3 regions of the Escherichia marmotae genome follow, and region 2 is predicted to be linked to each of the others. Evidence: predicted binding sites of a transcription regulator. Region 2 holds the regulator's gene; each other region holds the start of a gene.
The links. The regulator PhoB, encoded in region 2, activates phosphate uptake and scavenging genes when phosphate is short. The targets are predictions, from matches to a motif close to CTGTCATAAAACTGNCNNAT.

Region 1 (5,042 bases), 880 kb from region 2:
CCTTTGTGATTGGCGCAGCGATGGCGGCGGTGGCAGGCGTTCTGCTCGGTCAGTTCTACGGCGTGATTAACCCCTATATTGGCTTTATGGCCGGGATGAAAGCCTTTACTGCTGCGGTACTCGGCGGGATTGGTAGCATTCCGGGGGCGATGATTGGCGGGCTGATCCTGGGGATTGCGGAGGCGCTCTCTTCTGCCTATCTGAGTACGGAATATAAAGATGTGGTTTCATTCGCTTTGCTGATTCTGGTGTTGCTGGTGATGCCGACCGGTATTCTGGGGCGTCCGGAGGTAGAGAAAGTATGAAACCGATGCATATTGCAATGGCGCTGCTCTCTGCCGCCATGTTCTTTGTCCTGGCGGGCGTCTTTATGGGCGTGCAACTGGAGCTGAACGGCACCAAACTGGTGGTCGACACGGCTTCGGATGTCCGTTGGGAATGGGTGTTTATCGGCACGGCGGTGGTCTTTTTCTTTCAGCTTGTGCGACCTGCTTTCCAGAAAGGGTTGAAAAGCGTTTCCGGGCCGAAGTTCATCCTGCCAGCGATTGATGGTTCCACGGTGAAACAGAAGCTGTTCCTCGTGGCGCTGCTGGTGATTGCGGTGGCGTGGCCGTTTATGGTGTCGCGAGGGACGGTGGATATCGCCACTCTGACCATGATCTATATTATCCTCGGCCTCGGGTTGAACGTGGTGGTAGGGCTTTCCGGCCTGCTGGTGCTCGGTTATGGCGGATTTTACGCCATTGGTGCTTACACCTTTGCGCTGCTCAATCACTATTATGGTCTTGGCTTCTGGACCTGTCTGCCGATTGCCGGTCTGATGGCAGCGGCGGCGGGCTTCCTGCTCGGTTTCCCGGTGTTGCGTCTGCGCGGTGATTATCTGGCGATCGTTACTCTCGGCTTCGGTGAAATTGTGCGTATTTTGCTGCTCAATAATACTGAAGTTACCGGCGGTCCGAACGGCATCAGCCAGATCCCTAAACCGACCTTTTTTGGCCTCGAGTTCAGTCGTACTGCCCGTGAAGGCGGCTGGGATACCTTCAGTAATTTCTTTGGCCTGAAATACGATCCGTCCGATCGCGTCATCTTTCTCTACCTGGTGGCCTTGTTGCTGGTGGTGTTTTCCTTATTCGTCATTAATCGCCTGCTGCGGATGCCGCTGGGTCGCGCATGGGAAGCGTTGCGTGAAGATGAAATCGCCTGTCGTTCGCTGGGTTTAAGCCCGCGCCGTATCAAGCTGACAGCCTTTACCATCAGCGCCGCGTTTGCGGGTTTCGCCGGAACGCTGTTTGCTGCGCGCCAGGGCTTTGTCAGCCCGGAATCCTTCACCTTTGCCGAATCGGCATTTGTGCTGGCAATTGTGGTGCTCGGTGGCATGGGGTCACAGTTTGCGGTGATTCTGGCGGCAGTTCTGCTGGTGGTGTCGCGCGAGTTGATGCGTGATTTCAACGAATACAGCATGTTGATGCTCGGTGGCCTGATGGTGCTGATGATGATCTGGCGTCCACAGGGCTTGCTGCCCATGACACGCCCGCAACTGAAGCTGAAGAACGGCGAAGCGAAAGGAGAGCAGGCATGAGTCAGCCATTATTATCTGTTAACGGCCTGATGATGCGCTTCGGCGGCCTGTTGGCGGTGAACAACGTCAATCTCGAGCTGTACCCGCAGGAAATCGTCTCGTTAATCGGCCCTAACGGTGCCGGAAAAACCACGGTCTTCAATTGCCTGACCGGATTCTACAAACCCACCGGCGGCACCATTTTACTGCGCGATCAGCATCTGGAAGGTTTGCCCGGCCAGCAAATTGCCCGCATGGGCGTGGTGCGCACCTTCCAGCATGTGCGTCTGTTCCGTGAAATGACAGTGATTGAAAACCTGCTGGTGGCGCAGCATCAGCAACTAAAAACCGGGCTGTTTTCCGGCCTGTTGAAAACGCCTTCTTTCCGTCGCGCCCAGAGTGAAGCGCTCGACCGCGCCGCAACCTGGCTTGAGCGCATTGGTTTGCTGGAACACGCCAACCGCCAGGCGAGCAACCTGGCCTATGGCGACCAGCGTCGTCTGGAGATTGCCCGCTGCATGGTGACGCAGCCGGAGATTTTAATGCTCGACGAACCGGCGGCAGGTCTTAACCCGAAAGAGACCAAAGAACTGGATGAGCTGATTGCCGAGCTGCGTAATCATCACAACACCACTATCTTGTTGATTGAGCACGATATGAAGCTGGTGATGGGGATTTCAGACAGAATCTACGTGGTTAATCAGGGGACGCCACTGGCAAATGGTACGCCGGAGCAGATCCGTAATAACCCGGACGTGATCCGTGCCTATTTAGGTGAGGCATAAGATGGAAAAAGTCATGTTGTCCTTTGACAAAGTCAGCGCCCACTACGGCAAAATCCAGGCGCTGCATGAGGTGAGCCTGCATATTAATCAGGGAGAGATTGTTACCTTGATTGGTGCGAACGGCGCAGGGAAAACCACCTTGCTCGGTACGTTATGCGGCGACCCGCGCGCCACCAGCGGACGAATTGTGTTTGATGATAAAGACATTACCGACTGGCAGACGGCGAAAATCATGCGTGAAGCAGTGGCGATTGTCCCGGAAGGGCGTCGTGTCTTCTCGCGGATGACGGTGGAAGAGAACCTGGCAATGGGCGGTTTCTTTGCCGAAAGAGATCAGTTTCAGGAGCGCATAAAGTGGGTCTATGAGCTGTTCCCGCGTCTGCATGAGCGCCGTATTCAGCGGGCGGGCACCATGTCCGGCGGTGAACAGCAGATGCTGGCGATTGGTCGTGCACTGATGAGCAATCCGCGTTTGCTGCTGCTTGATGAGCCATCGCTCGGACTGGCACCGATTATCATCCAACAAATCTTCGACACCATCGAGCAGTTGCGCGAGCAGGGAATGACCATCTTCCTCGTCGAACAGAATGCCAATCAGGCGCTGAAGCTGGCAGATCGCGGCTACGTGCTGGAAAACGGTCATGTGGTGCTCTCCGATACCGGCGACGCACTACTGGCGAACGAAGCGGTGAGAAGCGCGTATTTAGGCGGGTAATAACGCGTTGATTGATAAGGAGTCAAAAGACTCCTTTGAGACAGGTGACAAATGTAAAATTGCCTGATGCGCTGCACTTATCAGGCCTATTGGGTGAGTTGCAATATATTGAATTTGCACGATCTTGTAGGCCGTATAAGGCGTTCACGCCGCATCCGGCATGAAACGATAAGCACATTAGCTACAATCTGTAGAGTTTGACTCAGACCTTCTATTTTCCCGCTTATCCGTGCCCCATCTCCCATTTTCCCTCACCCGTACCGTCACCGCCTTGTCATCTTTCTGACACCTTACTATCTTAAAAATGTAACAAAAGAGTTATTTTTCTGTAATTCGAGCATGTCATGTTACCCCGCGAGCATAAAACGCGTGAATTCGCGCATCCGGTACAACAAGAGAGATAATCAATGAAACCGTTACATTATACAGCTTCAGCACTGGCGCTCGGATTGGCGTTAATGGGGAATGCACAGGCCGTGACGACTATTCCGTTCTGGCATTCGATGGAAGGGGAACTGGGTAAAGAGGTGGATTCTCTGGCTCAACGTTTTAACGCCGAAAACCCGGATTACAAAATTGTACCGACCTACAAAGGCAACTACGAACAGAATTTAAGCGCGGGTATCGCAGCATTTCGTACCGGTAACGCGCCGGCTATTTTGCAGGTTTATGAAGTTGGCACCGCCACCATGATGGCGTCGAAAGCGATTAAACCGGTGTATGAAGTATTTAAAGATGCGGGGATTAACTTCGATGAGTCGCAGTTTGTGCCGACGGTTTCAGGCTACTACTCCGACAGCAAAACCGGACATTTACTCTCCCAACCGTTCAACAGCTCGACTCCCGTTCTCTATTACAACAAAGATGCTTTCAAAAAAGCAGGGTTAGACCCGGAGCAGCCGCCGAAAACCTGGCAGGATTTGGCTGACTATGCCGCAAAACTGAAAGCCTCCGGTATGAAGTGCGGCTACGCCAGCGGCTGGCAGGGCTGGATCCAACTGGAAAACTTTAGCGCCTGGAATGGCCTGCCATTTGCCAGCAAAAACAACGGGTTTGACGGCACAGATGCGGTGCTGGAGTTCAACAAGCCGGAGCAGGTGAAACATATCGCCATGCTGGAAGAGATGAACAAGAAGGGCGATTTTAGCTACGTCGGGCGTAAGGATGAATCCACCGAGAAGTTCTATAACGGTGATTGCGCGATGACGACCGCCTCTTCCGGTTCGCTTGCCAACATTCGAGAGTATGCCAAATTCAACTATGGCGTAGGCATGATGCCTTACGACGCCGATGCGAAAGATGCGCCACAAAACGCCATTATCGGCGGAGCCAGCCTGTGGGTGATGCAGGGCAAAGATAAGGATACTTACACCGGTGTGGCGAAGTTCCTCGACTTCCTCGCGAAGCCAGAAAACGCTGCTGAGTGGCATCAGAAAACCGGTTATCTGCCGATCACTAAAGCGGCTTATGACCTGACCCGTGAGCAGGGCTTTTACGAGAAAAACCCAGGAGCGGATACTGCGACGCGTCAGATGCTGAACAAGCCGCCGTTGCCGTATACCAAAGGACTACGTCTGGGCAATATGCCGCAGATCCGCGTAATTGTGGATGAAGAGCTGGAGAGCGTGTGGACCGGTAAGAAGACGCCACAGCAGGCGCTGGATACCGCCGTTGAGCGTGGGAATCAGTTGCTGCGCCGCTTTGAGAAATCGACGAAGTCTTAATCAGTGTAATGTCGGATGCGTTTCGCTTATCTGACCTGGCATCGCGTGTAGGCCGGATAAGCGAAGCGCATCCGGCACAGTTCAGGAATTAACCGTAATGTCATCATCCCGTCCGGTGTTCCGCTCGCGCTGGCTGCCTTATTTGCTGGTCGCGCCGCAGCTCATCATCACCGTTATCTTTTTTATCTGGCCTGCGGGCGAAGCGTTGTGGTACTCGCTACAAAGCGTCGATCCGTTTGGTTTCTCCAGCCAGTTTGTCG
Region 2 (5,042 bases):
AAAGCAGCATCGAACGGGTGAAACGTCCGTAATCCAGCCCGGTTAACGTCGCCGTCATTTCCAGCTTATCTTTCACTTTATCAGCGAGGATTTTACCGTCTGTGCAGCGCGCCAGCTCTACGCGTGGCACCTGCAAATTACCGTCCGGCTGGTTACGCGCCCGGTTCTGGCTCCAGAATGCGCGGTAGGCCTCGCCTTTCACTTCAAACTCCACTTCCGCCAGACATTCGGCAGTATCGCGGGTCATCAGGTCATTTTGCGATTGCGAAACGTTGGAGAGGCGCGGCGTTTCGTGATACAGCGCCAGACAAATGGCATCGAGCAGCGTGGTTTTACCCGCGCCGGTTGGGCCGGTAATGGCAAACAGACCGTTGCTGGCGAACGGTTCGCGGGTGAAATCAATCTTCCATTCGCCTTTTAATGAGTTCAGGTTTTTCAGGCGCAGGCTGAGAATTTTCATGCTTCGTGTTCTCCGGCGAGGGTCTGCAACGTCATGGCGAAAAGATGTTGCAGGCGTTGATGCTGCGATTCATCCAGTTCTTCCAGTGCCAGACGACGATTAAAAACGTCTTCGACGCTAAGTTCGCTGAGTGTTTCACGCTGTTGGCTGGCTAACACACGCTCGCGCTGCTCCCGACTGCGACGCACCAGTAATACTTCGACAGGCAGTGATTCGGTTAATGCCTGGATTTTGCGCTGAATATCATGCAGATACTCATCGGTAGTGATTTCAATATCCAGCCAGACAGGCGGCTCCTGTGGCACATTACGCCATTGTTCAAGTTGCGCGGTAATCGATGCCAAATCGCCTTTCAGCACTGCCATCGGTTGCGTTACCGGTACGCTCAGGTTTTCCACGCTCTCTAATTTGCCATTTGAAAATGTCACCAGATGGACATATTTACTCTTGCCGCATTCATCAAAACTCAGTGGGATGGGAGAGCCGCAATAGCGGACATGTTCCATGCCGCCAATGATCTGCGCGCGGTGAATATGCCCGAGCGCGATGTAGTCGGCCGGCGGAAAGTTTTGTGCCGGAAACGCGTCCAGCGTGCCAATATAAATGTCACGCACGGCGTCACTTTTACTCGCGCCAACGGTCGTTAAATGCCCCGTTGCGATGATGGGCAGAGGTTGATCGCTGCGCAATTTGCAGGCATCTGCATAATGTTGTTGGTAATAATCGGTGATTGCTGCCAGCAAATGCTGCTGTTTTTCAATACCGTTAAGTCCCGCCTGGCTGGTAATAATGTCACGCGGGCGTAAAAAAGGGATAGGGCACAGTACCGCGCCAGGCGTTCCGTCGCGACGAGGCAATATTTGCGGCGCATGTCCGGCGCTGGCGACCACGGTGGTATTGAGAAACGCCATGATATCGCGCGATTCATTCAGCGTGGCTACTGAGTCATGGTTTCCTGCCAGTACCACCAGATGACAGCCTGTTTGCTGTAAATTGACAACAAAACGGTTATATAACGTGCGGGCGTAGCTGGGCGGTGAGCCGGTATCGAAAACATCACCGGCAACAATAATTGCATCCACCTGATGGGTTTGCGCTGTCTCCAGCAGCCAGTCAAGAAAGGCCTGGTGTTCAGCTTCGCGGCTTTTACTGTAGAAGTTCTGGCCGAGATGCCAGTCTGAGGTGTGAAGGATGCGCATAACAATTCCCTGGCGAAAAAGCATAGGCGCGATTATACCCAATCAGGTGTCTTATTTGCTTTTTTCTGCGCCACGGAAATCAATAACCTGAAGGGGAGTGCGACGTTCTTTTCATAAATCTGTCATAAATCTGACGCATAATGACGTCGCATTGATGATCGCAATCTATTTATTACAACAGGGCAAATCATGGCGAGACGTATTCTGGTCGTAGAGGATGAAGCTCCAATTCGCGAAATGGTCTGCTTCGTGCTCGAGCAAAATGGCTTTCAGCCGGTCGAAGCGGAAGATTATGACAGTGCTGTGAACCAACTGAATGAACCCTGGCCGGATTTAATTCTCCTCGACTGGATGTTACCCGGCGGCTCCGGTATCCAGTTCATCAAACATCTGAAGCGTGAGTCGATGACCCGGGATATACCGGTGGTGATGTTGACCGCCAGAGGGGAGGAAGAAGATCGTGTGCGCGGTCTTGAAACCGGCGCGGATGATTATATCACCAAGCCGTTTTCACCGAAGGAACTGGTGGCACGTATTAAAGCGGTGATGCGCCGTATTTCACCGATGGCGGTGGAAGAGGTGATCGAGATGCTGGGGCTAAGTCTGGACCCGACGTCTCATCGGGTGATGGCGGGCGAAGAACCGCTGGAGATGGGACCGACTGAATTTAAGCTGCTGCACTTTTTTATGACTCACCCCGAGCGTGTGTACAGTCGCGAACAGCTATTAAACCACGTCTGGGGAACCAATGTTTATGTAGAAGACCGTACGGTTGATGTCCACATTCGTCGCCTGCGTAAAGCACTGGAACCTGGCGGGCATGACCGCATGGTACAGACCGTGCGCGGTACAGGATATCGTTTTTCAACCCGCTTTTAACGCCTTGCTCGTCGGACGCAGAGCAAGGCTTGTTTGTTCATAACTGGAGTATCTTACGTGCTGGAACGGCTGTCGTGGAAAAGGCTGGTGCTGGAGCTGCTACTTTGCTGCCTCCCGGCCTTCATCCTGGGTGCTTTTTTGGGTTATCTGCCCTGGTTTTTATTGGCATCGGTAACGGGACTGCTTATCTGGCATTTCTGGAATTTATTACGCCTCTCATGGTGGCTGTGGGTGGATCGCAGTATGACGCCGCCACCCGGGCGTGGAAGCTGGGAACCGCTGCTGTATGGCTTACACCAGATGCAGTTGCGTAATAAAAAACGCCGCCGCGAACTGGGCAATCTCATCAAACGCTTTCGTAGCGGCGCGGAGTCGCTGCCCGATGCGGTGGTGCTGACCACGGAAGAGGGCGGGATCTTCTGGTGTAACGGGCTGGCGCAACAAACTCTTGGCCTGCGCTGGCCGGAAGATAACGGGCAGAACATCCTTAACCTGCTGCGTTATCCGGAATTTACGCAATATCTGAAAACGCGTGATTTTTCTCGCCCGCTCAATCTGGTGCTCAACACCGGGCGGCATCTGGAAATTCGCGTCATGCCTTATACGCATAAACAACTGTTAATGGTGGCGCGTGATGTCACGCAAATGCATCAACTGGAAGGGGCTCGGCGCAACTTTTTTGCCAACGTGAGCCATGAGTTACGCACGCCATTGACTGTGTTGCAGGGTTACCTGGAAATGATGCATGAGCAGCCGCTGGAAGGTGCGGTACGTGAAAAAGCGTTGCACACAATGCGCGAGCAAACCCAGAGAATGGAAGGACTGGTGAAGCAGTTGCTGACGCTGTCGAAAATTGAAGCTGCGCCAACACAGTTACTCAATGAAAAGGTTGATGTACCTATGATGCTGCGTGTCGTTGAGCGTGAAGCCCAGACTCTGAGTCAGCACAAACAGACATTTACCTTTGAAATAGATAATGACCTAAAAGTGTCTGGCAATGAAGATCAGCTACGCAGTGCGATTTCGAATCTGGTCTATAACGCGGTGAATCATACGCCAGAAGGTACACATATCACGGTGCGCTGGCAGCGAGTGCCGCACGGTGCCGAGTTTAGTGTTGAAGATAATGGGCCGGGTATCGCACCGGAGCATATTCCACGGCTGACCGAGCGTTTTTATCGTGTTGATAAAGCGCGTTCCCGACAAACCGGTGGTAGCGGACTGGGGTTAGCAATTGTTAAACATGCGGTGAATCACCACGAAAGCCGCCTGAATATTGACAGTACGGTGGGCAAAGGTACGCGTTTCAGTTTTGTTCTGCCGGAACGTTTAATTGCCAAAAACAACGATTAATCTGCCTTTGTCATTTTTTGTTGCCATAAGCCAGCCGACGCTGGCTTTTTTTCTTTGCAGCCAAAAAATAAGCGCTAAATCTTACAAGGGTTGGTGATTTTTTGTTCGCATGATTAGCCATGACTTTTTCGCTGAAATAGCGTTTTATACTGGTTAGTGATTTCTTATCGTTATATCCCTCTGGTTTTTAGATCCCATCTTGCTTTAAAACGTTATAAGCGTTTAAATTGCGCTTCAGGTGCTGTCATACTGACTGCATTCAAGCGGTAAATCGAAAAACTATTCTTCGCCGCGTCAGGTTGGGAGTATTTCCCGCTGAAATTGTTTAAAAATACCGCTGTATCATCCCCAGGGATTGGCACAAAAATTTAACGTTACAACACCACATCCACAGGCAGTATGATTTATGACCCATCAATTAAGATCGCGCGATATTATCGCTCTGGGCTTTATGACATTTGCGTTGTTCGTCGGCGCAGGTAACATTATTTTCCCTCCTATGGTCGGCTTACAGGCGGGCGAACACGTCTGGACTGCTGCGTTTGGCTTTCTCATTACCGCCGTTGGTCTGCCGGTATTAACGGTAGTGGCGCTGGCGAAAGTTGGCGGCGGCGTTGATAGCCTGAGCACCCCCATCGGTAAAGTTGCTGGCGTGTTACTGGCAACCGTCTGCTATCTGGCGGTGGGGCCGCTGTTCGCTACGCCACGTACGGCAACCGTCTCCTTTGAAGTCGGTATTGCGCCGCTGACGGGTGATTCTGCACTGCCGCTGTTTATCTACAGCCTGGTCTATTTCGCTATCGTCATTCTGGTTTCGCTCTATCCGGGCAAACTGCTGGATACCGTCGGTAACTTCCTTGCGCCGCTGAAAATTATCGCGCTGGTCATTCTGTCCGTTGCTGCAATTGTCTGGCCTGCGGGTTCTATTAGCACCGCGACTGAGGCTTATCAAAACGCTGCGTTTTCTAACGGCTTTGTTAATGGCTATCTGACGATGGATACGCTGGGTGCGATGGTGTTTGGTATCGTTATTGTTAACGCGGCGCGTTCTCGCGGCGTTGCTGAAGCGCGTCTGCTAACCCGTTACACCGTCTGGGCTGGCCTGATGGCGGGCGTTGGTTTAACTCTGCTTTATCTGGCGTTGTTCCGTC
Region 3 (5,042 bases), 1.4 Mb from region 2:
CAACATTAGGCATGATGGTGGGTCGCTTTATCGGTTCAATTATTGGGAAAAAAGCGGAAATTCTTGGCGGGCTGGTGCTTATTGGCATTGGCGTCCAGATCCTCTGGACGCACTACCACAGCTAATTTATTCGTTGCCAGACGTGAATATTAAAATCCGTCTGGCAATTAAATTCTTCTTTTGCTGCCAACGCTTGCCAGACCTCTGGCTTTGCGCGCCAGGCAAACGGCGTCATCTGTAACAACGCAACCGCCTCATCTCCGCGCAGGCGCATCGGATAATGTAATTCATTACTCCGCTGCAGCTCAAAACCATCCAGTTTCTCAGCATGGGGCGCATGTAGATGTACTTCGTCGTAAATTAAACCCTTCAGCTCCATTAAATGCCGTGGCCCAGGAGTAGCGGTAATGACCCACCCACCCGGTTTGACTACTCGCGCTAATTCTTCTGCTTTGCACGGTGCGTAGATACGGATAATGGCATCCATACTGGCATCAGAAAACGGCAGACGGTGGCTGGAAGCGACACAAAAGGTGACCTGCTGATAGCGTTTCGCAGCAGCTTTAATCGCGACCTTAGAGACATCCAGACCAAAAGTCGTCACGCCAGGTAAGACATCGGCAAAAGCATGGGTGTAGTACCCTTCCCCACAACCAATATCCAGTATCGCCGTTGCGTGCTGCTCAAGACATTCACACAATTGAGCGACAATCGCATCGCGAAGCGGCTGATAATGACCGGCATCTAAAAATGTACGCCGCGCTTGCATCATTTCCGCACTATCGCCCGGATCGCGAGAACGTTTATGCTGAACGGGCAGCAAATTAACATATCCCTCTTTCGCCATATCAAATTGATGCCGTTGGGGACAGATATAGCTGTTTTTTTCAAGCGCTAAAGGCTGATGACAAAGTGGACAGGAAAATGACATGACAACTCCGGCAGGATACTAAAGGCCGCAAGTGTAACGCGAATCGCACGACTGGCAAATATCCGGAGACAGGAGCGAAAATAAAACAAAGTAAAAAGCCTCGTAAATTCGACGAGGCTTTATAGCGAGATTGAAGCGCGTTTACACTTCAGATCAGTGGATTCGATCAGATAGCTGTTACGTTAACAGCCGCCGGACCTTTCTGGCCGTCCTGAATTTCGAACTCAACGTTCTGGCCTTCGGCCAGAGTTTTGAAGCCATTACCCTGGATAGCAGAGAAGTGTACGAACACATCTTTGCTGCCATCTGCCGGAGTAATGAAGCCAAAACCTTTAGACTCGTTGAACCACTTAACCTGACCTTTAATCTTTGCCATTTGAAAAATTCCTTAGATTGTTTTCTTCGCCCGCAGGCATTACAGAGATAAAACTGACACATTACTGCATGAGGCACTAATATAAGGCTCGGCAGAGAAGCGGTATTCAACGACAACGTGTTTACTCAGGACTTCTTTACTGAAAATGCCACACATAAACAGAACTGTACCTCGTTTAACCCGAAACTGTTATCACATACAACGTTAATTATGGCAAGCCATTTTTAAACATGTCTCGATCAGCCGCACAAATCTCGATACGCCTTCCACTTTTTTTGCACACTTATGCAACGGAATACGTGCCGATATATCGATGCACTTAACCATACCATTACACGCAGATACTTGACCTGATGCAGTTTCTAACATAGTTCAATAAGTTCAGTTCTTCCAGAGCAGCAGTACAAGTTATTACGCAATGCGAGCGATATCACTTTTTATGATATATAACGAATAAAATGTTATATAACTTCACCCAATAAAACAGATAGTTAACAACATACACAGGTGAAATGAAGAAACCAGACTTAATGCTCATTATTAATTTAAAATAAGAAAAATTGATGAATTACTAAAAAGTGAAGGGAGAAACGTTTCGCTAATAAATAATACCGCAATTGATCACAATTCCGATGTAAACATCCCAATAGCTTAGTGCGATTAATATCTTTTTCCGATACCGCTATTATGAAATAAATAACACGATAAATAATCGAAGTCAGACCAGAGTATTAATTTGAATCAATTGCACCACTATAGTGCGGATAAGATGAGTAACCCATCAGCATTAGGGCTACTCAAATTTTGAGGAAAGATTACCGTTCCGCTACCAGGCGGATGATATCTTCATCTTCAGCCGTTTTTAGGTTCTCAGCAGTATTCGCATCCGTTTTTTCAGGTTCGTTTGCTTCGCACAAACGACGTAACAGTGCATTTTGCCGTTTTTGCTGTTCCAGCAATGCCTCAAGAAGTTCAATCTGTTCGTTAGTCCGTGAACTGGCACGGTTGATGAAAAACCACAAGATGAGCCCAATAGCGAGAATTACCACCGATACAACCAAAGACGCAACGTTCATTACGCCTGAATTTACAACTTCGTTCATTTCACCACCTCTAAGTAGAGGTGTCATTCTACCACTGCCACACAGGAAGGAAATCTACTGCTGAAAAAATGATATCACCACGGGATAAATTGATTGATGGCACAAATTCCGCTGAAAAATTGTACATCCTGATCGCACATCATGTTGAATACCTGCGCCCATAGCAGCAAGCAAGCCAGCACAGCAACAACCAGAACGACCCATCGAAACTTTTTCACTCCATTCTCCGTTTAACCTACCTTATGTCATTAAACTATCATGCGTTAGTTAAACAGCGCCTAACCATGTCGATATTCGTGCTTTTTCGGAACTATACGCTTGCTTCAGTCCATATTACCGCTACGATTAAGCGAACAAAAAAGAGAAGAGGTCATAATGCGATTCATTATTCGCACAATTATGTTGATAGCACTGGTATGGACAGGATTATTACTAAGCGGATATGGTGTTCTGATTGGAAGCAAGGAAAATGCCGCTGGGTTAGGGTTGCAATGCACCTATCTGACGGCCCGGGATACCAGTACGGTACAATACCTGCACACTAAAAGTGGTTTTTTCGGGATAACCGATTGCCCACTGTTACGTAAAAACAATATCGTCGTCGATAATGGCTAATAGATTAAGGTATAAATACCCACATTAAACTCAATGAATAAAACGTACACTTATCACCAACGTATACGATATTACGCCAGCCATCAGTAACTTTATTTAACCCCCACCAGATAAGAACCTGTCTGAATATTATACAGACAGGTTCTAACTCTAATCAGAACGGATAGTCGTGATACCCCATTTGCGAGGAAATTTTACGTGCGGCCGTATGCAACATAGCTACGTACTCCTGCAAACGCTCTTCAGAGAAACGCAGCGTTGGGAAGGAGATGCTCAGACCGGCAATAACCACACCAAAGCGGTCAAATACCGGAACCGCGATACAACGTAGTCCTTCTTCCTGCTCTTCGTTATCTTCACCATAACCTTGCTCGCGCACCTGGTCCAACACCGGTAGTAACGCTTCGGTACTGGTAATGGTACGATCGGTACTGCGTTTATACTCAACGCCCTCAAGGATCTGCTTCACTTCATCACGATCGCGCCAGGCCAGCAGCACTTTACCAATCGCGGTGCTGTAAAGCGGATTACGACGACCAATCCGTGAATACATGCGCAAATTGTACATAGAGTCAATTTTGTGGATGTAAACAATGCTGTCTTCGTCCAGTGCGCCAAGGTGGATGGTTTCTTTCGTCAGGCGGGAGATTTCGCGCATCTGGATATCTGCGCTACGAATGAGATCGACGTTTTGTAAGGCACGAGCCCCCAACTCAAACAATTTCAGGGTCAGAGAATATTTCTCCGACTCCCCTTCCTGCGCCACATACCCCAGGGTTTTCATGGTCTGTAAAAAGCGATAAACGGTGCTTTTTGACATCATGACGCGCTGTGACAGCTCGGTTATCCCTATTTCGCGCTCTTCGCCCAGCGCCTGTAAAATGCCAAAAACCTTCAGTACAGAAGATACAGAATCAGGCTGTTTATCCAGATCTGCGTTAGCCATTTATCACCTCATTGCGAGTGTTTTATAAAAATCAGAACTGTTTTTTATTATAATTTCGCGCCTGGGTGGTCGCAATCCATCTTTTGCCGGTTAGTTACAATTCTGCGACATCCGCCGTGAATATCAGTGCTAGAATCATAACCCTGTTGATTATCATCCAAAGATATAAAATTCCTATGCCAAAAGTTCAGGCCGATGGCCTGCCGTTGCCTCAGCGATACGGCGCGATTTTAACCATTATTATCGGTATTTCGATGGCGGTCCTCGACGGCGCTATCGCCAACGTCGCCTTGCCAACTATTGCTACTGATCTTCACGCCACGCCAGCCAGTTCTATTTGGGTGGTGAATGCCTATCAAATCGCGATTGTCGTCTCCCTGCTTTCGTTTTCGTTTCTGGGAGATATGTTTGGCTATCGACGCATTTATAAATGCGGCCTGGTCGTATTTCTGCTGTCATCGTTGTTCTGTGCCCTTTCTGATTCGCTGCAAATGCTAACTCTGGCGCGTGTAATACAAGGTTTTGGTGGCGCAGCACTAATGAGCGTCAATACTGCTCTTATCCGGCTAATCTATCCACAGCGTTTTCTGGGGCGGGGAATGGGAATTAACTCGTTTATTGTCGCCGTCTCCTCTGCTGCCGGGCCAACTATCGCCGCGGTAATCCTCTCCATCGCGTCATGGAAGTGGCTATTTTTAATCAACGTACCGTTGGGTATTATCGCCCTGCTTCTGGCAATGCGTTTTCTGCCACCTAATGGTTCTCGTGCCAGTAAACCACGTTTTGACCTGCCCAGCGCCGTGATGAACGCGTTAACATTTGGTCTGCTTATTACCGCGTTGAGTGGTTTTGCTCAGGGGCAATCGCTGACGTTGATTGGTGTAGAACTGGCGGTAATGGTTGTCGTTGGTATTTTCTTTATTCGTCGTCAGCTTTCTCTTCCCGTGCCGCTGTTGCCAGTGGATTTACTGCGTATTCCGCTTTTTTCACTGTCTATTTGCACGTCTATTTGCTCTTTCTGCGCACAGATGCTGGCAATGGTCTCCCTGCCCTTTTATCTGCAAACGGTGC

Region 1: ugpB (sn-glycerol-3-phosphate ABC transporter substrate-binding protein UgpB) is a predicted target of PhoB. The motif match lies at 3,352-3,371, and genes of this name have one in related genera.
Region 3: kdgR (DNA-binding transcriptional regulator KdgR) is a predicted target of PhoB. The motif match lies at 3,983-4,002, and genes of this name have one in related genera.

What each region holds. Positions count from the first base shown of each region.
Region 1 covers NZ_CP025979.1:2,920,662-2,925,703, reverse strand. The annotation lists gene livH (high-affinity branched-chain amino acid ABC transporter permease LivH) at 1-305, shown strand, start outside; gene livM (branched chain amino acid ABC transporter permease LivM) at 302-1,579, shown strand; gene livG (high-affinity branched-chain amino acid ABC transporter ATP-binding protein LivG) at 1,576-2,343, shown strand; gene livF (high-affinity branched-chain amino acid ABC transporter ATP-binding protein LivF) at 2,345-3,058, shown strand; gene ugpB (sn-glycerol-3-phosphate ABC transporter substrate-binding protein UgpB) at 3,466-4,782, shown strand; gene ugpA (sn-glycerol-3-phosphate ABC transporter permease UgpA) at 4,880-5,042, shown strand, end outside.
Region 2 covers NZ_CP025979.1:2,045,038-2,050,079, reverse strand. The annotation lists gene sbcC (exonuclease subunit SbcC) at 1-460, opposite strand, end outside; gene sbcD (exonuclease subunit SbcD) at 457-1,659, opposite strand; gene phoB (phosphate response regulator transcription factor PhoB) at 1,849-2,538, shown strand; gene phoR (phosphate regulon sensor histidine kinase PhoR) at 2,596-3,891, shown strand; gene brnQ (branched-chain amino acid transporter carrier protein BrnQ) at 4,298-5,042, shown strand, end outside.
Region 3 covers NZ_CP025979.1:598,160-603,201, reverse strand. The annotation lists gene mntP (manganese efflux pump MntP) at 1-125, shown strand, start outside; gene rlmA (23S rRNA (guanine(745)-N(1))-methyltransferase) at 122-931, opposite strand; gene cspE (transcription antiterminator/RNA stability regulator CspE) at 1,098-1,307, opposite strand; gene C1192_RS03195 (DUF2627 domain-containing protein) at 1,347-1,463, opposite strand; gene C1192_RS03185 (YebO family protein) at 2,123-2,410, opposite strand; gene mgrB (PhoP/PhoQ regulatory lipoprotein MgrB) at 2,485-2,628, opposite strand; gene C1192_RS03175 (YobH family protein) at 2,786-3,025, shown strand; gene kdgR (DNA-binding transcriptional regulator KdgR) at 3,180-3,971, opposite strand; gene C1192_RS03165 (MFS transporter) at 4,148-5,042, shown strand, end outside.